3 regions of the Bradyrhizobium genosp. L genome follow, and region 3 is predicted to be linked to each of the others. Evidence: predicted binding sites of a transcription regulator. Region 3 holds the regulator's gene; each other region holds the start of a gene.
What was found. Region 3 encodes PhoB, which activates phosphate uptake and scavenging genes when phosphate is short. Its sites were predicted from a motif close to TGTCATNNANCTGTCAT; they were not measured.
Positions count from the first base shown of each region.

Region 1: IC762_RS24475 (UDP-2,3-diacylglucosamine diphosphatase) is a predicted target of PhoB. The motif match lies at 3,442-3,458, and genes of this name have one in related genera.
Region 2: IC762_RS16045 (RNA degradosome polyphosphate kinase) is a predicted target of PhoB. The motif match lies at 6,440-6,456, and genes of this name have one in related genera.

Region 1 is NZ_CP061378.1:5,117,021-5,126,986, forward strand. Features, by position in the region: gene IC762_RS24460 (hypothetical protein) at 1-373, shown strand, start outside; gene IC762_RS24465 (threonine ammonia-lyase) at 487-1,476, opposite strand; gene IC762_RS24470 (glycosyltransferase family 4 protein) at 1,519-2,610, opposite strand; gene IC762_RS24475 (UDP-2,3-diacylglucosamine diphosphatase) at 2,607-3,419, opposite strand; gene thiD (bifunctional hydroxymethylpyrimidine kinase/phosphomethylpyrimidine kinase) at 3,738-4,535, opposite strand; gene IC762_RS24485 (Lrp/AsnC ligand binding domain-containing protein) at 4,723-4,968, shown strand; gene IC762_RS24490 (caspase family protein) at 4,973-6,448, opposite strand; gene IC762_RS24495 (DUF4399 domain-containing protein) at 6,456-7,397, opposite strand; gene IC762_RS24500 (formylglycine-generating enzyme family protein) at 7,749-8,501, shown strand; gene IC762_RS24505 (hypothetical protein) at 8,498-8,950, shown strand; gene IC762_RS24510 (c-type cytochrome) at 8,958-9,881, opposite strand.
Region 2 is NZ_CP061378.1:3,433,744-3,443,709, reverse strand. Features, by position in the region: gene IC762_RS16080 (acyltransferase family protein) at 1-1,017, shown strand, start outside; gene rnd (ribonuclease D) at 1,432-2,580, shown strand; gene IC762_RS16070 (cold-shock protein) at 2,990-3,193, shown strand; gene purN (phosphoribosylglycinamide formyltransferase) at 3,277-3,927, opposite strand; gene purM (phosphoribosylformylglycinamidine cyclo-ligase) at 3,924-4,997, opposite strand; gene IC762_RS16055 (CDP-alcohol phosphatidyltransferase family protein) at 5,159-5,701, shown strand; gene IC762_RS16050 (DnaA ATPase domain-containing protein) at 5,722-6,399, shown strand; gene IC762_RS16045 (RNA degradosome polyphosphate kinase) at 6,531-8,741, shown strand; gene ppx (exopolyphosphatase) at 8,754-9,966, shown strand, end outside.
Region 3 is NZ_CP061378.1:6,797,168-6,807,133, forward strand. Features, by position in the region: gene IC762_RS32395 (Hsp33 family molecular chaperone) at 40-1,041, opposite strand; gene argF (ornithine carbamoyltransferase) at 1,235-2,161, opposite strand; gene IC762_RS32405 (aspartate aminotransferase family protein) at 2,161-3,366, opposite strand; gene IC762_RS32410 (GcrA family cell cycle regulator) at 3,881-4,396, shown strand; gene phoB (phosphate regulon transcriptional regulator PhoB) at 4,572-5,282, opposite strand; gene phoU (phosphate signaling complex protein PhoU) at 5,437-6,153, opposite strand; gene pstB (phosphate ABC transporter ATP-binding protein PstB) at 6,258-7,076, opposite strand; gene pstA (phosphate ABC transporter permease PstA) at 7,073-7,918, opposite strand; gene pstC (phosphate ABC transporter permease subunit PstC) at 7,923-8,921, opposite strand; gene pstS (phosphate ABC transporter substrate-binding protein PstS) at 9,164-9,966, opposite strand, start outside.

The DNA of each region.
Region 1 (9,966 bases), 1.7 Mb from region 3:
TGCGCCCGATCCGATCGACGATGAGGAAGCCGCCATCGCCGAGGAGATCCGCGTCGCCGAAGCGATGGCCGAGCCCGAAATGGCTCCGCCTGCGCCCGAGCCTGCATTTGCCCCGGCACCCGAACCGGTCGCGCCGCCAGCACCGCTGACCGCGCCCGCACCGGTGGCCGAGTTGCGGATCGCCGAGACACAGGCGACCCCGCCAGCGCGGCCGCTTTACGTCGAAGCGGCGCCCGCTCCTGTTGCCGAGGTGTCGCTCGGCTCGACCATCATCGCAAGCGGCCTGGTGAAGCGGCCGAGTGCCGCGGCGAACGATCCGCTGGCACCGATCCGGCGAATGAGCCAGGTCGAGAGGATTGCGTTCTTCTCGTAACTTGCACCGTCATTGCCGGGCTTGCCCCGGCAATCCATCAATCCAATGATTCTTTTGCGATGGATGCGCGGGTCAAGCCCGCGCATGACAGGTTGAGTTTTGCGATCAATCGCTCAGGCGACCAGCTTCGCAAACAGGTCGGCGTCGACATTGCCGCCCGAGAGCACGATCACGACGTTCTTGCCCTTGACGTCGATCCGACCGGCCAGCAAGGCGGCGAGGCCGATTGCGCCGCCGGGCTCGACCACGAGCTTCAGCTCGCGATAGGCAAAGGCAACGGCGGCGCCGACTTCCTCATCGGTGGCGGCGACGCCGGCCGCGAGCAGCTTGCTGTTGATGGCGAAGGTGAGCTCGCCCGGCATCATCGCCATCAGCGCATCGCAGATGGTGCGCGCCGCGACCGGATGCGCCTCGCGGTGCCCGGCCTTCAGCGACAGCGCGTGATCATCATAGCCGGCGGGCTCGGCCACGATCACCTGGGCTAACGGAAATTTCGACTTCACCGCGGTGGCAACGCCTGCGATCAGGCCGCCGCCGGAGGCCGGCGCCACGACGATGTCGGGGGTGAGCCCGAGCGCGGCCATGTCGTCGGCGATCTCGCGGCCGGCGGTGCCCTGCCCTGCGATCACGAAGGGATCGTCATAGGGACGCACCAGGGTGGCGCCGCGCTTGCTCGCGATGCCGTTCGAGATCGCCTCGCGGTCGTCGCGGTCGCGATCGTAGAGCACGACCTCGGCGCCGTAGGACTTGGTGCGCTCGCGCTTGGTCAGCGGCGAGTCCGCGGGCATCACGATGGTCGCCTGCATGTTGAGGATCTTTGCCGCCGCCGCGACGCCCTGGGCATGGTTGCCGGAGGAGAATGCGACCACGCCGCCGCCGCGTCTGTCTTGCGGGATCGAGGCGAGCTTGTTGAAGGCGCCGCGGAACTTGAACGATCCGGTCCGCTGCAGCATCTCGGGCTTCAGGAAGACCTGCGTGCCCGCGCGCTCGTTGAGCACGGGGAAGCTCAGGAGCGGCGTGCGCACCGCGAACGGCGCGACCACCCTGGCGGCCGCGTCGATATCAGCGGCGGCGACGAGTGGGGTTTGGGCGATGTCCGTCATCCCCAGTTTGTATCGCGGCGGCCGGCGACCCGGCAAGGCGCTTTAGCGTGATGTGGACTGGGTCGCCGGCAGCGCGGCGAAATGGTGTTCGCCGGCGCCGAGCTCGATCGCCTCGCCCTCGCCATCCGGCAGCACCGGGCGGACATTCAGGCAGCGATCGATGAAGACCCGCGCCGAGGCCTGCCAGGTGTGGAGCGCGGCGAAATCGACACAGACCTGCCGGGGAATGCTGAGCGCCTCCAGGCAGGCCTGCTGCAGATCCTCGTCGAGCACCCCGACGGGCGCCGCGCCGATCACGTCCTGAGGGCCGGTGACCGGGAAAGCGGCAACCGGCAGGCCGCTCGCCAGCGCTTCGAGCAGCACCAGGCCGAACGTATCGGTCCGGCTCGGGAACACGAAGACATCAGCGGCGGCGTAGATCTCGGCAAGTTCCTCGCCATGGCGCGCGCCGAGGAACACGGCCTCGGGAAACTTGCGCTCCAGCGTCGCGCGCGCCGGACCGTCGCCGACCACGACCTTGGTGCCGGGCAGATCGAGCGCGAGGAACGCCTCGAGATTCTTCTCCACCGCGACGCGGCCGACACTGAGATAGACCGGCTGCGGCAGGCAGAGATCGACGTCACGTGGATGGAACAGCGCCGTATCGACGCCGCGCGACCACAGCACCACGTTGCGGAAGCCACGCTGGCGCAGCTCGCTTGCCAGCGCCGGTGTCGCCGCCATCACGGCCTGGCTCGATTTGTGGAACCAGCGCAGCGCGCGCCAGACCCAGCTTTCCGGGATCGGCGTCCGCGCCGAGACGTATTCGGGAAAGCGGGTGTGGAAGCTGGTCGTGAACGGCAGGCCGCGCCTGTGGCAGTAGCGGCGCACCGACAGCCCGATCGGGCCTTCGGTGGCAATATGGATGCTGTCAGGCCTCGCCGCCTCGATCAGCGCCGTGACCTTGGACTGAACCGGCAGCGCCAACCTGAGATCGCGATAGCTCGGCATCGCAAAGGTGCGGAAGGAATCCGGCGTCAGGAAGCTCACCTCGACGCCGAGCGATTTGGCGGCCTGCGCCATCATGGTCAGCGTGCGGACAACCCCGTTGACCTGGGGATGCCACGCATCGGTCGCGACCAGGATATGCGTCATGCAGCGCGTGCCGTGACCCGCGGAACCGGCGCGATGCGGCGTACCGGATCGGTCCAGGTGATGATCTCGAAGCGGCCGTCCTCGTGCTCGGCGAGCGCAGTGCAGCTCTCCACCCAGTCGCCGCAGTTCATGTAGCGGATGCCGTGCTCGTCATGGATCGTGGCGTAGTGGATGTGGCCGCAGATCACACCGTCGCAGCCGTGGCGCCGCGCCTCGCCGGCCAGCGTGGACTCGAAGGCGCCGATATAGTTCACCGCCTTCTTGACCTTCAGCTTGGCCCATTGCGACAGCGACCAGTACGGCACGCCGAACATCTTGCGGAAGAAGTTGACGAAGCGATTCATCTGGATCGCGAAGTCGTAGGCCTTGTCGCCGAGATGGGCGAGCCAGCGCGCGTTCTGCACCACGAGATCGAAGATGTCGCCGTGGATCACCAGATAGCGCTTGCCGTCGGCGCCGGTGTGCACGGTGTTCTCCACCACGTCGATGCCGCCGAAATGCGTGCCGTAGAAATTGCGCAGGAACTCGTCGTGGTTGCCCGGGACGTAGATCACCTTGGCGCCCTTGCGCGCCTTGCGCAGCATCTTCTGCACGAAGTCGTTGTGGGTCTGCGGCCAGTGCCAGTTCGACTTCAGCGCCCAGCCGTCGACGATATCGCCAACCAGATAGATCGTGTCGGCATCGTGAGAGCGGAGGAAGTCCAGCAGGCGGTCGGCTTGCGAACCGCGGGCTCCGAGATGGACGTCGGAGATGAACAAAGTGCGAAAGCGCCGCTCGGGGCTTTCTTCACTCAAGGAGTCGCTTCCCATGCCGTGCACCTAACAGATTCCTGTGACAAGGCGATGACGATTCCCGTGACGCAAGGCCCCACAATCAGTTAACGAGAATCAGTCGCATGCCCCTTCATCCGCGATAACAGCGCGATGCGACAATCTGGCGACATCGGCCGCCGCAGGTGTGGGCAACAGCGATGTGTTGCCGCTGTGTCGCGACGGAACAGGTGGCAATCTCTCGTCATTGCGAGCGAAGCGAAGCAATCCATCCACGCATGCGGGCAAATGGATTGCTTCGTCGCTATCGCTCCTCGCAATGACGGGGATCGCGCGAAGCCTAGGCGCTGCGGCGTTTCAATAATACTTGTGGAAATGATGCACGGGTCCGTGGCCGTGGCCGACGGCGAAGCGATCGGCTGCGGCGATGGCTTGCGTGATCCACGCCTTGGCGTCGCGCACGGCGGTCTCGGTGTCACAGCCTTTGGCAAGCCCTGCTGCGATCGCCGAGGACAGCGAGCAGCCGGTGCCGTGGGTGTTTGCTGTCGCGATGCGCGGCGCGCGAAGGGCGATGCTGCGTTCGCCGTCGATCAGATAGTCGATGCTCTCGCTGCCGTGGCCATGGCCGCCCTTGACCAGCACCGCGCGGCATCCCGTCGCCAGCAACTGCCTGCCCTGACGTTCGACGTCGGCCTCGCTTGCCGCAACCTCCTCGTTCAGCAGCGCCGCTGCCTCCGGCAGGTTCGGCGTGATCAGCGCTGCCTGCGGAAACAACTTCGTCTTCAGCGCCTCGACCGCCTCGGCCGCCAGCAGCCGATCGCCTGAGGTCGCGACCATCACGGGATCGAGCACGACATGACGCGGCGACCAGCGCGCGAGAGCGGCGGCGATCGCCGCAATCGTCTCGACCTGGGCCACCATGCCGATCTTCACCGCGCCGACCGCGAGGTCGGAGAACACCGCGTCGATCTGCGCGGTGACGAATTCGGCGGGCACCGGATGAATGCCGCTGACGCCCGTGGTGTTCTGCGCCGTCAGCGCCGTGATCACGGAGGCGCCGTAGACGCCGAACGTGGCAAAGCTCTTGAGATCGGCCTGGATGCCCGCGCCGCCGGACGAATCCGAACCGGCGATGGTGAGCGCGATCGGCGTCATGCTGCCGCGCCAGCGATTAGGACGTATCGGACCATAGCCTGTCCTAGCGCGGCAGCCCGTTGGCAGCAAGTTCGCCTTGATTTGCCGTGACTTGCCGGGCGATTGATCGTCGTCCGGCGTTGCCCCGACCTTGCCTTCGCCGCCGGTTTTTGGCCTATAGTCGGAAAAATCCCCGGAGACGACTTCGATGGTTCCCTTCTTCGTCCAGATCAAATGCAAGCTCGGCCAGTCCTACGCCGTCGCCAACGCGCTGGCGGAGGCCGAGATCGCGTCGGAGATCTATTCCACCGCGGGCAATTACGATCTCCTGGTCAAATTCTACGTCGATAACGAGACCGACATCGGCCACTTCATCAACGAGAAGGTGCAGGTGATCCCGGGCATCCAGGACACGCTGACCATCATCACCTTCAAGGCATTCGGGGCGAGGTAGCGCCTCAGAGACCGAGACTTTCGCGCAGCCGCTGCAGCTGCGGCCGGATATGCTCGCAATCGATCTCCTGCTCGAACCTCCTGAACGCCTCGACGCTCGGCTCGCGGCGTAGCTCGGCGAGCCGCGCGGCATCGCGCGCACAGACGTCGGCGGCCGACGCCTGCGGAGCAGGCGCCTGACGTTGAGCCTGCTTGGACGCCGCGGCAGGCGCAGTCGGGGCCGGAACGGCTTGCGCCGGAGCAGCCTGGGTGGGTACGGCTTGGGTGGGCGCGGCGGCGACCGGCGCGGCCTGAGCAGGCGCGGCCTGCGGCTGCGGATCGATCGACACGCTTTCCAACAAGCGCTGCACCTGCGCCCTGAGCCGCTCGCACACCAGCTCGCGCCGGAATTTGGCGATCTCGCCCGGTGACGGATCGGAGCGCAACCGCGCCAGGCGCTGTTCGTCGCGGCTGCAGGCCACCGCGGGATCGACCGTATCGCGTACCGCGGGCTGAGCTGGCGGCGGATTGGGCGCAAGCGCCACGCGTGCCGACGGTGAAGTTGCGGCGGGCTTCGGCGAAGCCGGTGCCGCCGGCGGCGGACTGCCGGGAGCCGCGGCGACGGGCGCCTGTGCTGGCCGCGACGCGGCCGGAGCGGCAGGCTTCGACGCCGGGGACGGATTGGCGGCCGGGGCCAACGCGATCGGCTCCGCCGCCTTCGGTGGGCCGTTCGACACCAGCGAGATCGTGGCACCGCCGAGCGAGCCATAGATGAAGGGCTCCTGCCGGCCGCCGGTCATGCTGATGACATCATCGCGCACCCGGCCAAGCGCGATGCGGATGTCGACGCCGGGCTCGGTCAGATGACGCAGCAGCGCGGTCGCATAGGGGCTGTTGACGCCGTCGCCGTCATAGGACACCGAGCCCGCTTTCGCGGCGTAGGCCACCAGCGTGTCGGCGCTGACGTCCTCCAGCTTGCCGAGACCACCCTTCATGTTCGAGCGCAAGCCGGCCGAGCGGACCCGCGTCGGGAACGGATTGTCGCGGCAGGCATCGAGCAGGATCAGACGCAACCGCCGTACCGGCTGCAATGCCCAGATCAACCGGTCGAGCGCGACCGCCTCATCGTCGATGTCGTAGTCGCGGCTCAATTTCGCATCGACCGGGATCAGATAGTTCGTGCCGCCGATTTCGACGCCATGGCCCGCGTAGTAGACCACAGCGACATCGGCATTTTCAGCGGTGAGCAGGAACTCACGCACGGCACGCTTGAAGTCGACGACGCCAAGATCGTTGCGCGAGATCACGACTTCGAAGCCGGACGACTTCAGCAGGCCCGCGATCGCGGTTGCGTCGCTGATCGTGTTGCTGAGCGTCGGCGCGCTCTTGTAAGCCGAATTGCCGATCACCAGCGCCACGCGTCGATCCGCGGCTGCGACGCTCCCTACGGTCGCGACAAGCATCGCGACTGTGAGGCAGAAGGCGTGGATGGTTCGGCTCAACTGCATCTCAGTAGCGGTAGTAGTGTCGCCAGTGATGTCTCTTCCGGCGATACGGAGGACGGCCATCGGCGGTCACGTTAACGGTGATGACTTCGGAGAACACCGCCGGATCATGCGGCGTGTGGCTGAAGTCGGCGAACAGCAGCCGCAGCTTGTGCTGGCCAAGCGGCAGCGTGATCTTGGCCTCGGTCTGGCCGGCGCCGAAATGCAGATGGTTGAAGTCGCTCGGAATCGGCTGGTCGAGCGGCGGCAGATCGGTGTCGACGAGCAGATGGTGATGCCCGGTGTTCGGCTTGTCGAAGCCGGCCGGTGCGACGCCCATGTTGAGCAGGCCGAAACGGATCACCGGATTCGGCGGGATGTAGCCGCCGTCCTTCGGATAGATGAAATAGACCTTGGCGTCCTTCGGCGAAGGCCGGCGGCCGGCCGGCGGCGCTGCAGCGGCCGGCGGAGCAGCTACTGTTGGTGCCGGCGCGGCCTGAGGCGCAGCGGCCTGCGGCGTCGCGGCCGCATCGACGACCTTGACCTTGATGCGCTCGGAGATCACCGGCGGCGAGTGCGGAACGTGGTTCTTGTCGCCGAACACGAGCTGCAGCGTGTGCTCGCCGGGCGGCAGCGCGAGCTCGGTCTCGGTCTGGCCGGCGCCGAAATGCAGATGCTGGAAATCGTTCGGGATCTCCACATTGAGCGGAGGCGTCGGCGAATCGATGATGAGGTGATGGTGACCCGAATTGGCGCGGTCCGAGCCGGCCGGCGCCACGCCCATGCCGCGCAGGCCGAAATGGATGGTCGACTTCGGCGGGATGGTGTCGCCGTCCTTGAGGCCGATGAAGTAGACGGCCGCATTTGGCGGCGACGCCGTCGGCCCTCCGGTCTGCGCCTGCGCAGGCGCGGTGAATGCGAAGAGAGCAAGGAGCGGCACCATGGCCAGCGGGAAACATCTACGCATCATTGCAATTCCCCAATCTCGGCCGCCTTTCGCGCGGCCAATGCATCATCAAAAATTGCGTTCAGTCTCGTCTGCGCGGAAACTCAGCTTGCGCGGACACTGCTACTTGCCCGCTTCCGACCTCGGCTTGCCGATCATCGCTGAATGGAGCATTCTCGCGTCGCTCTATTGTATCTTTGCACTGACGATAATTGGCACTTTGGCCGGAAACGATAGATGAAATTACATTCCCTGTTTGTGATATCCATCACAGCAATGGCCGCAACACTCGGCGCCAGCGCCGAAGCCATCAACCTGAAACAGGATAACGAAACCGGCCCAGACCGTCCAGCGCCTCCGGGATACCAGGCCGTGGCGCAAGCCCAGGCGCAGCCATCGACGCTGGAGCCGGGTGACGTGTTCAAGGATTGCACAGAGTGCGGGGAACTCGTCGTGGTGCCTGGCGGGGAGTTCGTGATGGGCTCCAACGACTCGCCCTACGAGAAGCCGGAGCGCACCCTGACCATCCCGCGGCCGTTCGCGATCGGCCGTCGCGAAGTCACATTCGCCGAGTGGGATCAGTGCGCCGACGCCGGCGCCTGCAAGTACCGGCCCGACGATCACGGCTGGGGCCGTGGCAATCAGCCCGTCATCAATGTGAGCTGGGAGGACACCAAGCCCTTCCTCGCCTGGCTGTCGCAGAAGACCGGGCAGAAGTATCGCCTGCCGACGGAAGCCGAGTGGGAGTACGCCGCGCGTGCGGGAACCAAGACCGCGTTCTGGTGGGGACGCGACGCCGGCACCGGGCGCGCCGAGTGTTCCACCTGCGTCACTCCGCCGCCCCAGAAGATGGCGGCGGCCGGCTCCTTCCGTCCCAACGGCTTCGGCCTGTACGACACCGCGGGCAACGCCGCGGAGTGGGTCGAGGATTGCTGGAATGACAACTACCGCGGCGCGCCGAAGGATGTGTCGGCCTGGACCGCCGGCGATTGCCGGCTGCGTGGCTTGCGCGGCGGCAACTTCACCAGTCCCGCGGCCGCGGTGCGCTCGGCGGCCCGGTTCCGCTACGACATCGACGTGCGCTATTACGGCAACGGATTCCGCGTGGTGCGGGAGCTGCAATGATGCGACGGCACTCGCACCGGCTGATCGCGCCGGCGCTGCTCGCCGCCTGTGTGATCTGCGCCGGGTGCGGCCTCGCGCTGGCGCAATCGCAGTCCGCCAATGGCCAGATCGGCTACCTCGGGGAATGGGAGATGAAGGCGGATCTGACGACGTCAGCGAACGGCGCCGGCCCCCTGTATGCCGGCCCGATCACCTTGCGGCATGTCGGCCTCTGCAGCGTCAACGGCGTCGAGGAAAAATCCGGAACGCTCGAGCTGAGGATCTCGACCAGGGCACCGGGCGTCGAAGGCACGCTGACATTGGCCGACGACAAATGCCACGTCACCGTATCCGGCACGCGGGCCTATTCGGGGCTGCTGCGATGCCACGACGGCAACGACGTCCCGATCAACTTCTCGATCGATCCGATGCGCAGCGCCGAACACGTCGCATTGCCCGTCGGGAAATAGCGCTGCGTCAGCTATCTTTCTTCTTCGGCTTCGGCGGTCCCTCGACCGGCGGCAGCGACTTGATGTAGTCGGCGATCGCATCGCGATCAGCGGCGGAGAGCTGCGAGGTGTTGCGGATCACGCGCCCCATCGAGCCGCCGGCACTGTCGCCGTCCGGCGTCTGCCCGCTCTCCAGGAAATACGCGATATCCTTCGCGCTCCAGTCCGACAGGCCCTTCTGCGTGATGTTCGGTACCCAGCCCTCGCCTTCCGGGTTGGGTCCGCCGGCGAAGCGTTGCGCGGCGATGATGCCGCCGAGCAGATTGCGCGGGCTGTGGCACTCGGCGCAGTGGCCAAAGCCGTTGACGAGATAGGCGCCGCGATTCCACTGCGCCGATCGACCGGCATCGGCGACGAGCGGTTTGCCGTCCATGAACAGGAATTTCCAGACCCCGATGTCGCGGCGGATGTTGAACGGGAACGGCACGTCGTGGTCGCGGACCTTGGCGGCAACCGGCGGCAACGTCTTCAGATAGGCAAAGAGGTCGCGCACATCATTGAGCCTGGCGTGCTGGTAGGATGTGTAGGGGAACGCCGGGAAATAATGCGTCCCCGCCGGCGAAGTGCCCTTCATGACGGCGGTGACGAAATCGGCCTCGCTCCAGCGGCCGATGCCGTCGTTCGGATCGGGCGAGATGTTCGGCGCGTAGAAGGTGCCGAACGGCGACGGAATCGCGAGCCCGCCGCCGAGCTTCAGGCGGTCGTCCTGCTTCGGCACGGCATGGCAGGAGGAACATCCACCTGCATTGAACGTTGTGAGCCCGTTCGCCAGGTCAGGCTGATAGGCGGGCAGCGCACTTGCAGCAATCGTTGCGGGGATCGTCAGCCACCAGAACACACCGCAGCCGGCGATGCAGGCCACCAGGGCCAGAAGGAGAATTCGTCGCAGCATTCACCGATCCGTCATTGGGCGTCTCAACGCATCGACCAGTATGATGGCAAGCGGTGGCATGCGCTCGCATGAAATTTGTGGCCCT
Region 2 (9,966 bases), 3.4 Mb from region 3:
GGCATCACCCAGGTTGCGATGCCGTTCCTCGCCTCGATCGCCCAATACGGCTTCCTGGGCGTGCCGGTGTTCTTCGCGATCTCAGGATTCGTCATCGCCTATTCGGCCGAAGGCAGGACGCCGGTCGGCTTCGCGATCGCGCGCTTCAGCCGGATCTATCCGACCTTCGTGATCTGCATGACGCTCACCTTCGTCACGACGCTGACGTTGGGCAGCACGTATTTCGACGTGACCTGGAAGCAATGGCTCGCAAATTTCGCGATCGCAGCGCCTGCCTTCGGCCAGCCCTATATGGACGATGCCTACTGGTCGCTGGTCATCGAGGTGATGTTCTATGTCTGGGTCGCGGCATTCCTTGCCTTGCGCATCTTCCCGCAACGGATCGACACCATCATCGTGGTGTGGATCGCGATCACCTTTTTCAACGAACTGACGATCGACGCTCCGATCTTCGAAAAACTGTTCGTCGCCGACGACAGCGGCTTCTTCGCGGTCGGGCTGCTGATCTACGAGCATTACCGCGGCCGGCGCGACGCCCGGCTCTACAGCCTGCTGACGCTGGCGATGGGAACGGCGGCGTTCCAAGCGGTGCACAAGCTGGAGCGGCTCGGCGTCCATACCCATGCGAGCTTCGATGCCCGCGTCGTCGTGGCGATCTGCCTCGTCTCGCTCGGCATCGTCTTCCTGGCCACCCGCGTCAAATCGCTGCCGTTGCCGGCCGCGCTCGTCACCGCCGTCGGCGGCATCACTTATCCGCTCTACCTTCTGCACCTGCAGCTCGGCTACGACGTCCTGCTCGCGGTCGCGCCGGACCAGCCGTCCGTGCCCTGGACGATGACCGTCATCGCCGCAATCGTGTTGCTGGCCTGGTTCGTCTGGCGCGTCCTCGAACGACCCGCGCATGATCTTATCCGCGAGAACCTGACCGCGCTGGCATCGCGGCTCGGCTGGCCCTCGCGCGTTCGCCACGCCGGCGAGCAACAGGCACCTGTTCGTTTTTTCCGAATGTTCTCTTGACCTCGTCCGGCCTGAGCGCAATTGCGCACATGGTACGCCGCGGCCAACATGCGCATGCGCGGGTGATGACACCGCGGTGGTTGCTAGTGAAGCGAGAAGCGACTACCCGCAACGTCGTCCTGGCAAATGCCAGGACCCATTACCCCGACAGCCTGCTGAGGCACGATGCTGGAGCCAACAGTCCCGTTCACAATCACATTCGGTGGTTATGGGTCCTGGCTTTCGCCAGGACGACACGGCCATTTGCGTATCCAAAGACCTTGAGATGAGGCCCAAAATCCCCCTTGAATCCCCTCCCCATGCCGGCCAAAATCCCCTGTCCCTCGCTCCGCGCAGGGCCAAAATCCCAGCAAGACCCTTGACATAGCTGCCCTTTCGGCAGAACGCGTGTGCTCAAGGCGTCATGGACACTTCATGGATCTGATTAGCACGACCTCCGAACTCGCAGCCGCCTGCGGCCGGCTCGCCACCCACAAGGTCATCACCGTCGATACCGAGTTCTTGCGGGAGACGACCTATTACCCGTTGCTCTGCGTCGTGCAGATGGCGAGCGCAGACGAAGCCGTCGTGGTCGACGCCCTGGCTCCGGGCATCGACCTCAAGCCGTTCTTCGAGCTGATGTCCAATGAGGCCGTGCTGAAAGTGTTTCACGCCGCGCGGCAGGACATCGAGATCGTCTGGCACCTCTCCGGCACCATCCCGCACCCGATCTTCGATACCCAGGTCGCTGCCATGGTGCTCGGCTATGGCGACAGCATCGCCTATGACGCGCTGGTCGATCGGGTCACTGGGCATCGCCCCGACAAGACCCACCGCTTCACCGACTGGTCGCGCCGGCCGCTCTCCGAAGAGCAGCTGCATTATGCGGTCTCCGACGTTACCCATCTGCGCGAGGTGTTCGCCACCCTCGACGCCGACCTGAAGAAGCGCGGCCGCAGCGACTGGGTCAGCGAGGAGATGGAGGTTCTGACCTCGCCGAAGACCTACGACTTCCATCCCGAGCGCGCCTGGGAGCGGCTGAAGACCCGGGTCCGCAAGCCGCGCGAGCTCGCCGTGCTGATCGAGGTCGCGGCCTGGCGCGAGCAGGAGGCGCAGAGCCGCGACGTACCGCGATCGCGCGTGCTGAAGGACGACGCGGTCGGCGATATCGCCACCCACGCGCCGACCTCGATCGAGAAGCTCGGCAATCTGCGCTCGATGCCCAAGGGGTTCGAGCGCTCGAAATGGGGCGCGGACATCATCGCCGCCGTGCAGCGCGGGCTCGCCCGCGACCACGCCGAGCTGCCGAAGCTGGAGAAGCCGCGCAACAATTCCAATGGCGCGGCCACCGTCGAGCTGTTGAAGGTGCTGCTGCGCATGACCTCCGAGCGTCATGGCGTCGCCAGCAAGGTGATCGCGACCGTCGACGATCTCGAGCAGATCGCGGTCAGCGATCAGGCCGATGTCGGCGCCCTGCACGGCTGGCGCCGCGAATTGTTCGGCGAAGCCGCGCTCAAGCTGAAGCACGGCGAGCTCGCGCTGGCGATCGACAAGGGCCGCGTGGTGCGGGTCGACCGGGGCTAGCGCATGATCCGGAAAAGCGTGAAGCGGTTTTCCGAAAAGACCATGCTCGAACAAGGAGCTAAAGCGCGATGACGATTCATCCCGATCTCATCGCGCTTTAGCGCCGTGTCGGCCAGTGGCCGAACGATGCTGCGGCGGTTCCGCGCCCCGGTTGCGTCCCGCGAAACTTCCCCGGCGGGGCCGACGCTTGCGAATTTGCAACTTTCGTGTTGCAATCCCGTTGCAATCGGATTGCGGTCGTCGGACTGCGCGTTTCGCGACGTTGACGACCCAGGGCCTGAAGATTTCGGACTTGAAGACTTCGCACTTGAAGACTCGAGACTTGAACAGACACCCCGAAGCCCGTTTGTGGCGTGGCACGTGCAAAGCACGGCCGCGTCTTTTTTGTATCTAGAATGGGAGAGAGACGATGCCGAAGGGTACCGTCAAGTGGTTCAACCCGACCAAGGGCTACGGGTTCATCAAGCCGGACGCCGGCGACAAGGACGTCTTCGTCCACATCTCGGCGGTCGAGCGCGCGGGGCTGTCCACGCTCAACGAAAACCAGACCGTCGAGTACGATCTGGTGGAGAACCGCGGCAAGGCGTCGGCGGAAAATCTCAAGGTTCGCTGAACGCCGGCGCGGTCTGCGCCCAACATCCTGACAGCTCCCCCGGCCGTATCGCGCCGGGGGATTTCCTCGTCCGCGGCGTCGCCTCAGCGCGCCGGCGCGATCAGCGTGCTGTCGGTGGCCGCGCTTCCCAGCGTCCTGCAGAGATCGCCGTCGAGCTTCAGCCGCCCGCTCGCCAGCAGCCGCAGCGCTTCCGGGTAGATTCGATGCTCGATGGTGATGACGCGCGCGGCCAGCGTCTCCGGCGTGTCGTCATCGGCCACGGTGACCGCGCCCTGCATCACGATCGGCCCCGCATCGGTCTCCGGGATCACGAAATGCACCGTCGCGCCGGACAGCTTCACGCCCGCGCGCAAGGCCTGGCCGTGCGGATCGAGGCCGGGGAAGCAGGGCAGCAGCGAGGGATGGATGTTGAGCATCCGTCCGTACCAATGCCTGGCAAAATCCGCGGTGAACAGCCGCATGAAGCCGCCGAGGCAGATCAGTTCGACCTTGGCCTCGTCGAGCGCCCGCTGCAGCACCACCTCGAAGCCGGCGCGATCCTTGCCGAACGGCTTGCTCTCGATAACGACGGTCGGGATGCCGCTCGCGGCCGCCCGCTCCAGCCCAGGCGCGTTGGCCCGGTTGGAGATCACGACCGCGATCTCGGCCGGAAAATCCGCAGCCTTCGCGGCCTCGATCAGCGCCGCCATGTTGGAGCCGCGGCCGGAGATCAGGATGGCGACGCGGCGCTTCATGCGGAGAGATCGAGATGACCGTTGTAGACCACGCGATGCTCGCCGCTCGCCTCGATGACCTCGCCGAGCAGCGTCACGGCCTCACCGCTTTCGGTGAGGATTCCGCTGACCTGGTCGACCGCATCCGGCTTGACGATCGCGATCATGCCGATGCCGCAATTGAAGGTGCGCAGCAGCTCGAGCTCGGCGATGCCGCCCTGCTCCGCCAACCATTTGAACACCGGCAGCACCGGCAGCAGCGGCAGATCGATGCCGACGCCGAGATGCTTCGGCAGCACGCGCGGGATGTTGTCGGTGAAGCCGCCGCCGGTGATGTGGGCGAGCCCCTTGACCGCGCCGGTCTCGCGGATCGCGCGCAGGCAGGATTTCACATAGAGCCGGGTCGGCGTCAGCAGCGCCGCGCCGAGCGTCATGACCGGCGCGAACGGCGCCGGCGCGTCATAACCGAGCCCGGACTGCTCGACGAGCTTGCGCACCAGCGAGTAGCCGTTGGAGTGCACGCCGGAGGACGCCAGGCCGATCACGGCATCGCCGGGCGCGATATCGCCGGTCGGCAGCAAGGTGCCGCGCTCGGCGGCGCCGACGGCAAAGCCGCCAAGGTCGTAGTCGCCATCCTTGTAGAGCCCCGGCATCTCAGCGGTCTCGCCGCCGATCAGCGCGCAGCCGGATTCGCGGCAGCCCTCGGCGATGCCGGCGACGATCGCCGCCGTGGCCTCCGGATGCAGCTTGCCGCAGGCGAAGTAGTCGAGGAAGAACAGCGGTTCGGCGCCCTGCACGACGAGGTCGTTGACCGACATCGCGACCAGGTCGACGCCGATGCCGCTGTGGATGCCGGTCTCGATCGCGATCTTGAGCTTGGTGCCGACGCCGTCGGTCGCCGCGACCAGGACCGGATCCTTGAAGCCGGCGGCCTTGAGGTCGAACAGCCCGCCGAAGCCGCCGATCTCGGCGTCCGCGCCGGGGCGTGCGGTGGCCCGCACCATCGGCTTGATCAGGTCGACCAGCCGGTTCCCGGCGTCGATGTCGACGCCCGAATCCGCGTAGGTGAGCCCGTTTTTGCGCTCAGTCATGCCAAATTCCAGATGATCAGGGGCTGGTTACGAGGAATTCCGCCCCCACGCAATGGCTCGCGGCCGATCCGCCGCGATACTATGTAGATAACCGCCGGCCGATGCTGAAAAGAGCCGGATATCGAGTAGAATCAGGCTTCTAGCCCGGGAAGCGACCGAAGTTGAGTATTCCGAACATCATTACGCTGGCACGCATCATCCTGGTGCCGGTGATCGTCTGGGCAATCGTGTCCAGCCAGATGGAGATCGCATTCGCGATCTTCGTGATCGCCGGCGTCTCGGATGCGGTCGACGGCTTCCTCGCCAAGCGCTTCAACATGACGAGCGAACTCGGCGCCCTGCTCGACCCGCTCGCCGACAAGGCGTTGCTGGTGTCGATCTATATCGCGCTGGGGATATGGGGTGCAGTGCCGCGCTGGCTGGTGATCCTGGTGGTGTCGCGCGATATCATGATCGTGGCCGCCGTGATTGTGTCATGGTTGTTCGACAAGCCGGTCGAGATGAAGCCGCTGATGGTGTCGAAGCTGAATACGGTGGCGCAGGTCGCATTCGCGGCCCTGGTGCTGGCCTCGCTCGGTTTCGGCTTCGAGCCGCGTCCCTATGACCTGATCCTGATCGGCTTCGTCACGATCTTCACTTTGGTGTCGGTATCGCTCTATCTCGTGGAGTGGGTACGGCATATGAGCACGATCGACGCCAGGTAGGCTGGTTCGGAGATTTGCGTTTGTCTGGAAGCGTTCAACCTCGTCAATTGGCCCTCGCGTTGCCACACGAGGAGCGATTGACCCGTGACGACTTCCTGGAGGGGCCGGCCAACGAGGCCGCGCTGGCGCTGATCGACGGCTGGCCGGACTGGCCGAACCGCATCATGCTGCTGACGGGGCCGGAGGGCTCCGGCAAGAGCCACCTCGCCGCGATCTGGGCCGAGCAGGCCGGCGCGCGCTCGACCTCGGCGCATGCGCTGACATCCGACACCGTGCCCGCCGCGCTCGCGACCGGTGCGCTTGTCGTCGAGGACCTGAAGCCGTCGGGCTTCGACGAACGGGCGATGTTTCACCTGTTGAATCTGGCGCGCCAGGACGACGCCTTCGTGCTGATCACGGCGCGCATTCCGCCCTCGGCCTTCGAGATCGAGTTGCGCGACCTCCGCTCGCGGCTGCGCGCAGTGCCGACGGTGGCGCTGCTGCCGCCCGACGACCAGCTGTTCCGCGGCCTGATCGTGAAGTTCTGCGCCGACCGCCAGATGAACGTGGACGAGCAGATCGTGAGCTACCTGACCAACCGGATCGAGCGCTCCTATGTCGCGGTCCGCCGGGCAGTCGAAATGCTCGACACCGAAGCCCTGCGGCTCGGCCGGCCAGTCACGCGGGCGCTCGCCGCGGAGCTTTGGCGCAATGCTTGAAGAGACCCCGGCTTGACGGCGGAAGCTTCCGCTACATCAATGTCATCGAAACGTCATCGCAATATCACATGGTTTGCGCGGCCCTCGGCTAGACCGCCCCGGCCGCCTGCCTCGAATTGGACCGGAACTTGATGGACTCGGCACAAGCTACTGATATGACAGAGAAAGAGGCGGAAGTTGCCGCCATCCCCGCGATCGCGAGCAGCCCCGAGCGATTCATCAATCGCGAGCTGTCCTGGCTGCATTTCAATCGCCGGGTGCTCGAGGAATCGGTCAACCAGGGCCATCCCGTGCTGGAGCGGGTCCGCTTCCTGTCGATCTCGGCCAACAATCTCGACGAATTCTTCATGGTCCGCGTCGCCGGCATCAAGGCGCAGGTCCGCGAAGGCATATTGGAGCGCAGCCCCGACGGCCTGCTGCCGGCCGAACAGCTCGTCATGATCAACAAGACGGTGTCGCAGCTCGCCTCCGACCAGCAGGCGATCTGGAGCGATTTGCGCACGATCCTGTCCGCCGTCGGCATCCAGCTCGTCGACGGGCGTGACGTGACCAAATCGGAGCGCGCCTGGATCGAGGATCACTTCCTCCACAGCATCTTCCCGCTGCTGACGCCGCTCGCGATCGACCCGGCACACCCCTTCCCGTTCATCCCGAATCTCGGCTTCACGGTCGCACTGCAATTGGCGCGGGTCTCCGACGGCAGGCCGATGAACGCGCTGATCCGCATGCCAAGCAAGATCGACCGCTTCATCCGCATCCCCTCGTCGAAGGAAGGCGCGCCGGCTCGCCTGATCACGCTGGAGCAGGCCACCGGCCTGTTCATCGGGCGCCTGTTCCCGGGCTACACCGTCAAGGGCCAGGGCGCGTTCCGGATCATCCGCGACTCCGAACTCGAAATCGAGGAAGAGGCCGAAGACCTCGTCCGCCTGTTCGAGACCGCGCTGAAGCGCCGCCGCCGCGGATCGGTGATCCGGCTCGAGATCGAGGCCAAGATGCCGGAAGAGCTGCGGAGCTTCGTGCAGCACGCGCTGTCGGCGGCTGACGACGAAATCTTTCTGGTCGACGGCGTGCTCGCGATGAACGAACTGTCGCAGTTGACCCGTCTCGATCGTCCCGACCTTGAATTTCCGTCCTATGTGCCGCGCCATCCCGAGCGGGTGCGCGACCACGGCGGCGACATTTTCGCTGCCATCCGGCAAAAAGACCTCGTGGTCCACCACCCCTATGAATCCTTCGACGTCGTCGTCCAGTTCCTGCAACAGGCGGCGCGCGATCCCGATGTCGTCGCGATCAAGCAGACGCTCTATCGCACCTCGAACAACTCCCCGATCGTGCGCGCGCTGGCGGATGCCGCCGAAGCCGGCAAGTCGGTGACCGCGCTGATCGAGTTGAAGGCGCGCTTCGACGAGGAAGCCAATATCCGCTGGGCGCGCGACCTCGAACGCGCCGGCGTGCAGGTGGTCTACGGCTTCATCGAATTGAAGACCCATGCCAAGCTATCGATGGTGGTGCGCCGCGAGGGCGGCAATCTCACCACCTATGTGCACACGGGCACCGGCAACTATCACCCGGTCACCGCGCGCATCTACACCGACGTCTCCTACTTCACCTCGGACCCGACCATCGGCCGCGATGCCGCGCGGGTCTTCAATTACATCACCGGATATGCCGAGCCGAGCGACATCGAGAAGATGGCGGTGTCGCCGCTGACGCTGCGCAAGCGCATCATCGAGCACATCCATGGCGAGATCGCCCACGTCAAACACGGCCGGCCCGGCACGGTCTGGATGAAGATGAATGCGCTGGTCGATCCCGACATCATCGACGCGCTGTACGAGGCCTCGCAGGCCGGCGTCTCGGTCGAGCTCGTGGTGCGCGGCATCTGCTGCCTGCGGCCCGGACTGCCCGGATTGTCGGAGAACATCCGCGTCAAATCGGTGATCGGCCGATTCCTGGAACACGGCCGAATCTACTGCTTCGGCATGGGCCAGGGCCTGCCGAGCACCAAAGCTGCTGTGTATATCTCGTCGGCCGACATGATGCCGCGGAACCTCGACCGCCGCGTTGAAGTGCTTTGTCCGCTGCAAAATCCCACGGTGCATCAGCAGGTTCTCGAACAGATCATGGTCGCGAACCTGAAGGACAATGAGCAGAGCTGGCAATTGTTGCCGGATGGATCGTCAACGCGTATGAAGGCCGCGAAAGGCGAAGAGCCTTTCAACCTGCATGACTATTTTATGACAAATCCGAGTCTCTCCGGTCGTGGTAAGTCGCTCAAGGAATCTTCGCCACGCCGGCTCACGCGTCGCAACGAACGGCAGCAACAGCAGCCGTCGTCTTAAGGGGGCTTGCCCGTGAAGCGACCGCGGAAGCGCGCTTCCAGCGTCGCTGTCATCGACATCGGCTCGAACTCGGTTCGTCTCGTCGTCTACGAGGCGATGGCGCGCAGCCTGATCACCATCTTCAACGAGAAGGCGCTGTGCGGGCTCGGCCGCGAGGTGCAGAGCACCGGCCTGCTCGCGACCGACGCCGTCAACAAGGCGCTCACCGCGCTGCGCCGTTTCCGTGCGCTGTGCCGGATCCAGCAGGTCGGCCGCGTCTACGCGATCGCGACCGCGGCCTGCCGCGACGCCAAGAACGGCCCGGACTTCATCGCCAAGGCGGAGCGCATCTGCGGCGCCAAGATCGAAATCCTGTCCGGGCCGCGTGAAGCAAAGCTGTCCGCGCTCGGCGTCGTCTCCGGCGTGCACAATCCGAACGGCATCGTCGGCGATCTCGGCGGCGGCTCGCTCGAATTGATCGACGTCAGAGGCAACCGCGTGCGCAGCGGCGTGACCTTGCCGCTCGGCAGCCTCGCGCTGCAGGACCTCGCGCACAAGTCGCTCAAGCGCGCCGAACGTATCGTCAAGAACGAACTCGTCGGCGTTCCCCAGCTCAAGACCGGTCGCGGCCGCACCTTCTATGCGGTCGGCGGCACCTGGCGCGCGCTGGCGCGCATCCACATCATCCAGAGCGGCTATCCGCTCAAGGTGATGCACGGCTATTCGATCCCGGCGGCCGACGCGCTCGACTTCGCGCTGCGGCTGCGGCGCCTGGCGGCGACCAACACGCTGGCCAACATCGAGGCGGTCGCCGATGCGCGGCGGCCGCTGCTGGCCTACGCCGCGCTGGTGCTTGAATACATCATCCGTGTCGCCCAGCCGAAGACCATCGTGTTCTCGACCTTCGGCGTGCGCGAGGGCCTGCTGTACGAGATGCTGCCGCCGGCCGAGCGCGCCAAGGACGGCCTGGTCTGTGCCGCGCAGAATCTCAACGAGCTCCTGTCGCGCTCGGCCCGTCACGCCCAGGAGCTGACCGCGTGGACCGACCGCCTGGTGCGGGTGGTGAGGTTGCGCGAGACCGAGGAGGACCGCAGGCTGCGCCACGTCGCCTGCCTGCTCTCCGACATCGGCTGGCGGGTGCATCCCGACCATCGCGGCGAGGAAACCCTGAGCCTGATCATGAACGGCAATTTCGGCTCGATCACGCATCAGGGCCGCGCCTTCGTCGCGCTGTCGGTGTTCTACC
Region 3 (9,966 bases):
ACGTCGCTACGCTCCTTTGCCCACCCTACGACTATCTCGCTACTCCACGCCCGCTTCGTCCGGGGTGAATTCGTACACCGACGAGCAGAACTCGCAGGTGACGACCACCTTGCCGTCCTTGACCATGTCGGCGCGGTCTTGCGGCGCAAAGCTCTTCAGCATCGACGACACCGCGTCGCGCGAGCAGGAGCATTGCGCGCGCAGCGGCTGCGGGGTGAAGACGCGGACGCCGCGTTCGTGGAACAGGCGGTAAAGCAGTCGCTCGCCGGAGAGGTCGGGGTCGATCAGCTCGACATCCTCGACGGTCGAGACCAGCGACTGGCCCTCGACCCAGGCGTCGTCGTCCGGCACCTCGTGCGCAACGGTGCCCTCCGGCGCATCGCCCGGATGCAGATCGGCCTGCTTGGCGCGTTCGGGCGCCTTGGGCAGGAATTGCAGCAGGATGCCGCCGGCGCGCCAATGCAGCTTGCCGCCCTCGCCGCCGCGCATCTCCTCGCCGACGGCAAGTCGCACGCGGGTGGGGATCTGCTCCGAGCGCAGGAAATATTCGTGCGCGGCATCTTCCAGGCTGCCGCCGTCCAGCGCGACCAGGCCCTGGTAGCGGCTGGTGTTCGAGCCCTGGTCGATGGTCATCGCGAGATGGCCCTTGCCGAGCAGCTGGCCCGAGGTCTGGCCGGGCTTGAGCAAGGCCTTGTCGTAGCGCGCATAGGCACGCAGCCGGTCGGGCGCCTGGAAGTCGACGATCAGGAGCGAGACCGGGCCATCGGTCCGGGTCTGCAGGATGAAGCGGCCCTCGAACTTCACGGAGGAGCCGAGCAAGGTCGTCAGCACGATGGCCTCGCCGAGCAGCTTGCCGACCGGCGGCGGGTAATCGTGCTTGTGCAGGATCTCGTCCAGCGCAGGGCCGAGCCGGGTCAGCCGTCCGCGCAGATCGAGCGCGCCGACCTCGAAGGCCAGCACGGCATCGTCGACCGGAACCGCCGACGGCGCGCGGATCGGCGCCTCGGTGGTGATTTTGATGTCGGGGGATTGTGAAACCATGGCGCTCTATCTGGGGTCTCGGACCATGAAATAAAGGGGTTCACTCGAACAGTGGTCGTCGTCCCGGCGAAGGCCGGGACCCATAGCCGCAGGTGCGTGTTGGAGCATCGAGCTGGGGCTACAGCCTTCGCGACAACTTACAACAGTGGTTATGGGTCCCGGCCTTCGCCGGGACGACGATACCGAGTTATTGCTACGCGACCGCGTCAAAACACCAGGCCAGGATGCCCTTTTGCGCGTGCAGGCGGTTCTCCGCTTCGTCGAACACGACCGATTGCGGACCGTCGATCACCTCGTCGGTGACCTCCTCGCCGCGATGCGCGGGCAGGCAGTGCATGAACAGCGCGTCGGGTTTTGCCAGTTGCATCAGCTTGGCATTGACCTGATAGGGCTTGAGCACGTTGTGGCGGTGCTCGCCCTCCTTGTCGCCCATCGACACCCAGGTGTCGGTGACGACGCAGTCGGCGCCGCGGACGGCAGCCTCCGGATCGGTGCCGAGCATGATCGGCGCGTTGGTCGCCTTGATCCAGTCGCGCATCGGCTTCTTCGGCGCGAGCTCCGGCGGGGTCGCGACATTGAGCTGGAACTTGAAACGCTCCGCGGCGTGCGCCCAGGACGCCAGCACGTTGTTGTCGTCGCCGGTCCAGGCCACCGTCTTGCCCTCGATCGAGCCGCGGTTCTCCTCGAACGTCATCAGATCGGCCATCACCTGGCAGGGATGCGAACGCCGCGTCAGCCCGTTGATGACGGGCACGGTGGCGTGCGCCGCGAGCTCGAGCAGCGCATCGTGGTTGAGGATGCGGATCATGATGGCATCGACATAGCGCGACAGCACGCGCGCGGTATCGGCGATGGTCTCGCCGCGGCCGAGCTGCATCTCGGTGCCGGTCAGCATGATCGATTCACCGCCGAGCTGGCGCATGCCGACGTCGAACGACACCCGCGTGCGGGTCGACGGGCGTTCGAAGATCATCGCCAGCGTCTTGCCTTCGAGCGGCCGCTTGGCCTTCTCATGCGCCTTCAGCGTCGCCTTCATGGCAGCGCCCGCCGAGAGCATGTTGCGCAACTCGGCAAGCGGCAATTCGTTGATATCGAGGAAGTGGCGGACCTGCTTGCTCATCATCCCGCCGCCTTCTTCGCGGCCGCCGACAGCGTGGCGCAGGCGCGCTCGAGCGAGGCGATCGACTGGTCGATCTCGGCCTCGGTGACGATCAACGGCGCCAGGAAGCGGACGACGTTGTCGCCGGCACCGACGGTGAGCAGCTTCTCGTTGCGCAGCGCGGCGATCAGGTCGCCCGACGGCACCACCGCCTTGACGCCGATCAGCAGCCCTTCGCCGCGCACTTCAGACACCACGCCCGGATAGCGGTCGATGACGGAGGCGAGCTTCTGCTTCAGGAGCAGCGACATCTTCTGCACGTGCTCGAAGAAGCCGGGCTTGAGCATGACGTCCAGCACGGCATTGGCTGCGGCGACCGCCAGCGGATTGCCGCCGAAGGTCGAACCATGCGAGCCGGGCGCCATGCCGGAAGCGGCCTTGGCGCTCGCCAGCACCGCGCCGATCGGGAAGCCGCCGCCGAGCGCCTTTGCCAGCGACATCACGTCGGGCACGACGCCGGTGCGCTTGTAGGCGAACAATTCGCCGGTGCGGCCCATGCCGGTCTGCACCTCGTCGAAGGCGAGCAGCAGGCCGTGCTCGTCGCAGAGCTGGCGCAGCGCCTTGAAGAAGGCCTGCGGCGCGCCGCGCACGCCGCCCTCGCCCTGCACGGGCTCGATCAGGATGCCGGCGGTGTGCGGCCCGATCGCCTTCTTCACCGCCTCGATGTCGCCGTGCGGCACCTGGTCGAAGCCGTCCATCGGCGGGCCGAAGCCTTCGAGATATTTGGCCGCGCCGGTCGCTGCGAGCGTTCCCAGCGTACGGCCGTGGAAGGCACCTTCGAAGGTGATGATGCGGTAGCGCTCGCCATGGCCCTTGGAGAAGTGATAGTGGCGGACCAGCTTGATCACGCCCTCCATCGCCTCCGCGCCCGAATTGCAGAAGAACACGAAGTCGGCAAAGCTCTGCTCGCAGAGCCGCGCGGCGAGCACTTCGCCGTCCGGGCTCCGGAACAGGTTCGACATGTGCCAGAGCTTGGTCGCCTGTTCCTGCAGCGCCTTGACCATGTGCGGATGGGCGTGCCCGAGCGCGTTCACCGCAACACCGGAGGTGAAGTCGAGATAGCGGTCGCCATTGGTTGCGATCAGCCAGGCGCCCTCGCCGCGCTCGAAGCCGAGATCGACCCTGGCAAAGACGGGGAGCAGATGCGACGGGACGCTGTTGGTCATGGCGATCACTAAGGGGTTGGCACAGACGGTTTGCACGGACGGTTTTATGCCGACGATTGCCGCGCGCCTTGACGCCGGCGCAGCAACGGCCAGCTTCGGAAAACAAAACGTGCCGCTTTGCGGGCGGCACGTGGCAGGCATTCTATGCTGCGGCCGGTCCGTGTCAATCGCCCCGAGGCGACTGCCCGGCGAAGCGAGACGCGCGCAATCCGGGATAGTCCGGTGCGGTGGAAAAACCGCACTGCAATGCTTAACTGTGTGGGAACATGTGGACGCGCGGCCGCGGACTCTTGCGCCAGAGTCACGCCATATTGTAGCGTTTGGCCTGTCGGGTACGACATCTCGTGCGGCAGTACTGGACCCCTTTAAGTAGCCTTTGTTTCTCGCGTGAACGTTCAGGCGCAACAGCGCCCGGCGAGGGTTAAGGGATTCTGACCGCAGGGATTTTTACGACGATTTTGGCCCGCAGCGCCGCCCCGATGACTGGCCGGCGCACCGCGAAGGGAAGAATGCGATGACGGTATTGACCTGGTCCGACGATCGCGTCGAGCAGCTGAAGAAGCTCTGGGAATCCGGCCTGTCGGCCAGCCAGATCGCAGCCGAACTTGGCAATGTGACGCGAAACGCCGTGATCGGCAAAGTGCACCGGCTTGGCCTGTCCGGCCGCGCCAAGGCACCCTCGACGGCGGCGCCGCGGCCACGCAAGGCCCGCCCCGCCCAGCACATGATGCGGGTGTCGCGCCCGGTCTCGCGCGGCAACACCGCGCTGGCGCACGCCTTCGAGGTCGAGATGGAGCCGGATCCGATCGCCTACGACAACGTGGTGCCGATGAGCCAGCGGCTGTCGCTGCTGGAATTGAACGAGGCGACCTGCCACTGGCCGGTCGGCGATCCCTCGAGCCCGGATTTCTTCTTCTGCGGCGGCAAGGCGCTCGGCGGCCTGCCCTATTGCGCCCACCACTCGCGCATCGCCTATCAGCCGGCTGCCGATCGTCGCCGATCGCCGTCGAACAAGCCGCAGCTCAAGTAATCGCAAGCGATACATTGATGACGTCGTCCCGGCGAAAGCCGGGACCCATAACCACCGGCGCATGTGGTTATGCCGAGGCTGCGGCCACAGCGCGCTCAAACAATCAAGATTTGTGGTTATGGGTCCCGGCTTTCGCCGGGACGACGGAGTTTGTGCGGTTTAGCCGCACGCAGCCTTACGGCTGCGGCTCGGCCTTCGCAAAACGGTCGTCCAGCGCGTAGCCGGCGCCGCGGACGGTGCGGATCGGGTCCTGCTCGCGGCCGGGATTGAGCAGCTTGCGCAGGCGGCCGATATGCACGTCGACGGTGCGCTCGTCGATGTAGATGTCGCGGCCCCAGACGCTGTCGAGCAACTGCTCGCGGCTGAACACGCGGCCGGGATGTTCGAGGAAGAATTCGAGCAGGCGATACTCGGTCGGCCCGAGATCGATCGGACGGCCAGAGCGCGCGACGCGGCGCTTCTCGCGGTCGAGTTCGATGTCGCCATAGGTCAGGACGGTTGCGAGCCGCTCCGGGCTGGCGCGGCGCAGCAGGCCCTTGACCCGGGCGAGCAGCTCCGGAACCGAGAACGGCTTGACGATGTAGTCGTCGGCGCCGGTGGCGAGCCCGCGCACGCGCTCGCTCTCCTCGCCGCGCGCGGTCAGCATGATGATCGGCAGCTGCTTGGTCTCGGGCCGCGCCCGCAGGCGGCGGCACAGCTCGATGCCGGAGAGGCCCGGCAGCATCCAGTCGAGCACCACGAGATCGGGGACGCGCTCTTTCAGCCGGGTGTCGGCGTCGTCGCCGCGCCCGACCGTCTCGACATCGTAGCCCTCGGCGTCGAGGTTGTAGCGCAGCAACGTCGTCAGCGCCTCCTCGTCTTCGACTACCAGAATGCGTGCGCTCATCGGTCTAAGTTCTCTCTGTGGGATGATCCGTTACCCGGACGCCAACCGAAACGCTAAAGCGCGATGAGATTGGGTTGAATCGTCATCGCGCTTTAGCTCTTTGTTTGAGCATGATCTTTTCGGAAAACCGCTTCACACTTTTCCGGATCATGCTCTAGTTACCCGGCACCGTGGTGGCGAAATTGGTCATGTCGCCCTTGGGACGCTTGTCGGTGATCTGTTGTCCTTCGATCATGTAGAACACGGTCTCGGCAATGTTGGTCGCGTGGTCGCCGATCCGCTCGATGTTCTTGGCACAGAACATCAGATGGATGCAGAACGAGATGTTGCGCGGGTCTTCCATCATGTAGGTGAGCAGCTCGCGGAACAGCGAGGTGCAGATCGCATCGACCTCCTCGTCGCCCTTCCAGACGTTCATCGCCGCCGGCAGATCGTGCGCGGCATAGGCGTCCAGCACCGACTTGACCTGCGACAGCACGAGGTCGGTCATGTGCTCGAGGCCGCGGATCAGCTTCAGCGGCTGGAAATCGCTCTCCAGCGCGGCAACGCGCTTGCCCATGTTCTTGGCGAGGTCGCCGATCCGCTCGAGGTCGGTGGCGACCCGCATCGCGCCGACGATCTCGCGCAGGTCGATCGCCATCGGCTGGCGGCGCGCGATGGTCAACACCGCGCGCTCCTCGATGACGCGCTGCAAATTGTCGATCTCGATGTCGGCGGCGACCACGCGCTTGCCGAGCGCGACGTCGCGCCGGATCAGGGCGTCCACGGACTCGGTGATCATGCGTTCGACGAGGCCGCCCATCTCGGCGACCAGGCGGGTCAGTTCCTGCAGGTCGCTGTCGAATGCCTTGGCGGTATGTTCAGAAGCCATCGCTTGGTCTCCTTCAACCATGATCCATGCCGGACCATGATCTCATGTCCCTGTTTGAGCATGATGTCATCGGAAAGCCGGTCCACGGCGTTCCGGATCGTGCGCTAGCCAAACCGGCCGGTGATGTAGTCCTGGGTGCGTCGATCGCTCGGCGAGGTGAAGATCTTGTTGGTGTCGTCGAACTCGATCAACTCGCCGAGATACATGAAGGCGGTCTTGTCGGAGACGCGCGCCGCCTGCTGCATGTTGTGGGTGACGATCGCGATCGTGTAGTCCTCGGACAGTTCCTGGATCAGTTCCTCGACCTTGGCGGTCGAGATCGGATCGAGCGCCGAGCACGGCTCGTCGAACAGAATGACCTCGGGGCGCACCGCGACGGTGCGCGCGATGCAAAGGCGCTGCTGCTGGCCGCCGGAGAGCGACAGGCCCGACGCGTTCAGCTTGTCCTTGACCTCGTTCCACAGCGCGCCGCCGCGCAACGCCTTCTCGACGCGGTCGTCCATCTCGCTCTTCGAGATCTTCTCGTAGAGGCGGATGCCGAACGCGATGTTCTCGTAGATCGTCATCGGGAACGGCGTCGGCTTCTGGAACACCATGCCGACCCGCGCGCGCAGCAGGTTGAGGTCGAGCTTGGGATCGAGGATGTTGGTCTGGTCCAGCATCAGCTGGCCGACCGCGCGCTGGCCCGGATAGAGGTCGTACATCCGGTTGAAGATGCGCAGCAGGGTCGACTTGCCGCAGCCGGACGGGCCGATGAACGCCGTGACGCGGTTGGTGCCGAGCGTCAGGTTGATGTTCTTCAGCGCGTGGTGCTCGCCGTAGTAGAAGTTGAGGTTGCGCACCGTGACCTTCGGCGGCGCCTCCGGCAGCGGCACCTGCGGAACTTGGCTGGTGGCGGTTGTCGACATGGAAAGTTCGGTCATTTTGCGGCCCTTTCGGCACCGAGGACGCGCGCGCCGATATTGAGCGCGAGCACGGTGATGGTGATCAGCAATGCGCCGCTCCAGGCCAACTCTTTCCAGTAGGCGTAGGGGCTTTGCACGAAGTTGTTGATGGTGACCGGCAGGTTGGCCATCGAGCTGGTCAGATCCCAGCTGAAGAACTGGTTCGACAGCGCGGTGAACAATAGCGGCGCGGTCTCGCCGGCGACGCGCGCGGTCGCCAGCAGCACGCCGGTGATCAGGCCCGATCGGGCCGCACGATAGGCGATGCGCTTGATCACCAGCGAACGCGGCAGGCCGAGCGCGGAGGCCGCCTCGCGCAGCGGATTCGGCACCAGCAGCAGCATGTCCTCCGTGGTGCGTACCACCACCGGAATGACGATGACGGCAAGCGCGAGCGCGCCGGCGATCGCCGAGAAGCCGCGCATCGGCACCACGACCGCGCCGTAGACGAACAGGCCGATGATGATCGAGGGCGCGCTGAGCAGGATGTCGTTGATGAAGCGGATCACCGAGGTGAGCTTGTCATGCTTGCCGTATTCGGCAAGGTAAGTGCCGGCGAACAGGCCGAGCGGCGCGCCGATGCCGACCCCGATCACGGTCATGATGACCGAGCCGACGATGGCGTTCAAAAGACCGCCTTCGGTCGAACCGGGCGGCGGCGTGTTCTGGGTGAACAGCTGCACGCTGAGGCCGGCGAGGCCGTTATAGAGCAGCGTGGCCAGGATCAGCGCCAGCCAGGTGACGCCGAACAGCGCGGCGGCGACGCAGAGGGCGCGGATCACGATGTCGTTGCGGCGGCGGGATTTGTAGATCGGGTTCATGGCGTTATTTCCCCGCCTTCTTCTCGAGCCGCAGCAGCATCAGCCGCGCGCCGGCCAGCACGAAGAAGGTCAGCACGAACAGGAGCAGGCCGAGCAGGATCAGGCCGGACTGGTGCAGGCCGTCGCTCTCGGCGAATTCGGAGGCGATCGCCGCCGAGATCGTGGTACCCGGCGCGAAGATCGACGACGAGATGCGGAACGAGTTGCCGATGATGAAAGTCACCGCCATGGTCTCGCCGAGCGCGCGGCCGAGCGCCAGCATGATGCCGCCGATCACGCCGACCCTGGTGTAGGGGATCACGACGTTACGGACGACTTCCCAGGTGGTGCAGCCCATGCCGTAGGCGGCTTCCTTGAGCACCGGCGGCACGGTCTTGAACACGTCGACCGAGATCGCGGTGATGAAGGGCAGCACCATGATCGAGAGGATCAGCGCGGCGTTGAACAGGCTGAGATAGGACGGCGGTCCGCCGAACACCGCACCCAGCACCGGCACGCCCTCGAAGACGCGGATGATGAACGGCTGGAACGTGTTGGCCAGGAACGGGCCGAGCACGAAGAAGCCCCACATGCCGTAGATGATGGACGGGATGCCGGCGAGCAGCTCGATGGCGATGCCGATCGGGCGGCGCAGCCATTGCGGGCACAGCTCGGTCAGGAACACGGCAATGCCGAGACCGACCGGAATGGCGATCAACATCGCGATCACCGAGGTCAGCATGGTTCCGTAGATCGGGCCGAGCGCGCCGAGCACCGGCGGATCCGCCGAAGGCGCCCAGCGCTGGGTGGTCAGGAACGCGAAGCCGTATTCGTGCATCGCCGGCCAGGCGCCGACAATGAGCGAGATGATGATGCCGCCGAGGATCAGCAGCACCGAAATCGCGGAAATCCGGGTGATCCAATAAAAGGTGAGATCGCCGAGCTTGAATGCACTCAGCGCCCTGGCACGGTCATAGGGTCCGACAGCGTCGACCACGTTGCTCGTGTCGCTTTGAACGGCCATATCTACCACGCTGATCCCCTGTCCGCTTTACATTTCGTGGCCTGGATGGTCGGGCCGATCAGGCCTTCCATCCCGGTGAAGGCACGGAGTTCGGTGAGCTCGGAGTTCGGTGAACTCGTCCTGGCGCGAGGGAACGCCTGCGAGCGGCCGTAACTTCAAATCACGAGAGCCTTCCGGAAGTCCCGCCCCTCTTCCTTCCGAGGAAGGAAGAGGGAAAGGTTCGTTGTCTTGTCGCGAGCGCGTTAGCTCTTGATGTCGGCCGACCAGGTCTTCTCGATCAGCTTGATGACCGAGTCGGGCATCGGGATGTAGTCGAGCTCTTCAGCCGGCTTGGCACCCTTCTCGAAGGCGTACTTGAAGAACTTGAGCGCTTCCAGCGACGCCGCCTTGTCGGTCGCTTCCTTGTGCATCAGCACGAAGGTCGAAGCGACGATCGGCCAGGACTTGTCGCCGGGCTGGTCGGTGAGGATCAGGAAGTAGCCGGGAGCGTTGGCCCAGTCGGCATTCGAGGCGGCAGCCTGGAACGCTTCGTTGGTCGGCTGGATGGTCTTGCCGGCCTTGTTGACCAGCGCGGTGTAGGTCAGCTTGTTCTGCTTGGCATAGGCGTACTCGACATAGCCGATCGAGTTCTTGGTCTGGCCGATGTTGGCGGCCACGCCCTCGTTGCCCTTGGCGCCGACGCCGACCGGCCATTCGACGGCCGTACCGGAGCCGACCTTGCTCTTCCAATCCGCGCTGACCTTGGAGAGGTAGTCGGTGAAGTTGAAGGTGGTGCCCGAACCGTCGGCGCGGTGCACGACGGCGATCGCTTCCGACGGCAGCTTGGCGTTCGGGTTGAGCTTCTTGATCGCCGCGTCATCCCACTTGGTGATCTTGCCGAGGAAGATGTCGCCCATGGTCTGGCCGTCGAGTACCAGTTCGCCGGCCTTGACGCCGTCGATGTTCACGACCGGAACGATCGCGCCCATGATCATCGGCCACTGGGCCAGTCCGTCCTTCTGGAGCTGGTCGGCCTTGAGCGGCGCGTCGGTCGCACCGAAGGTCA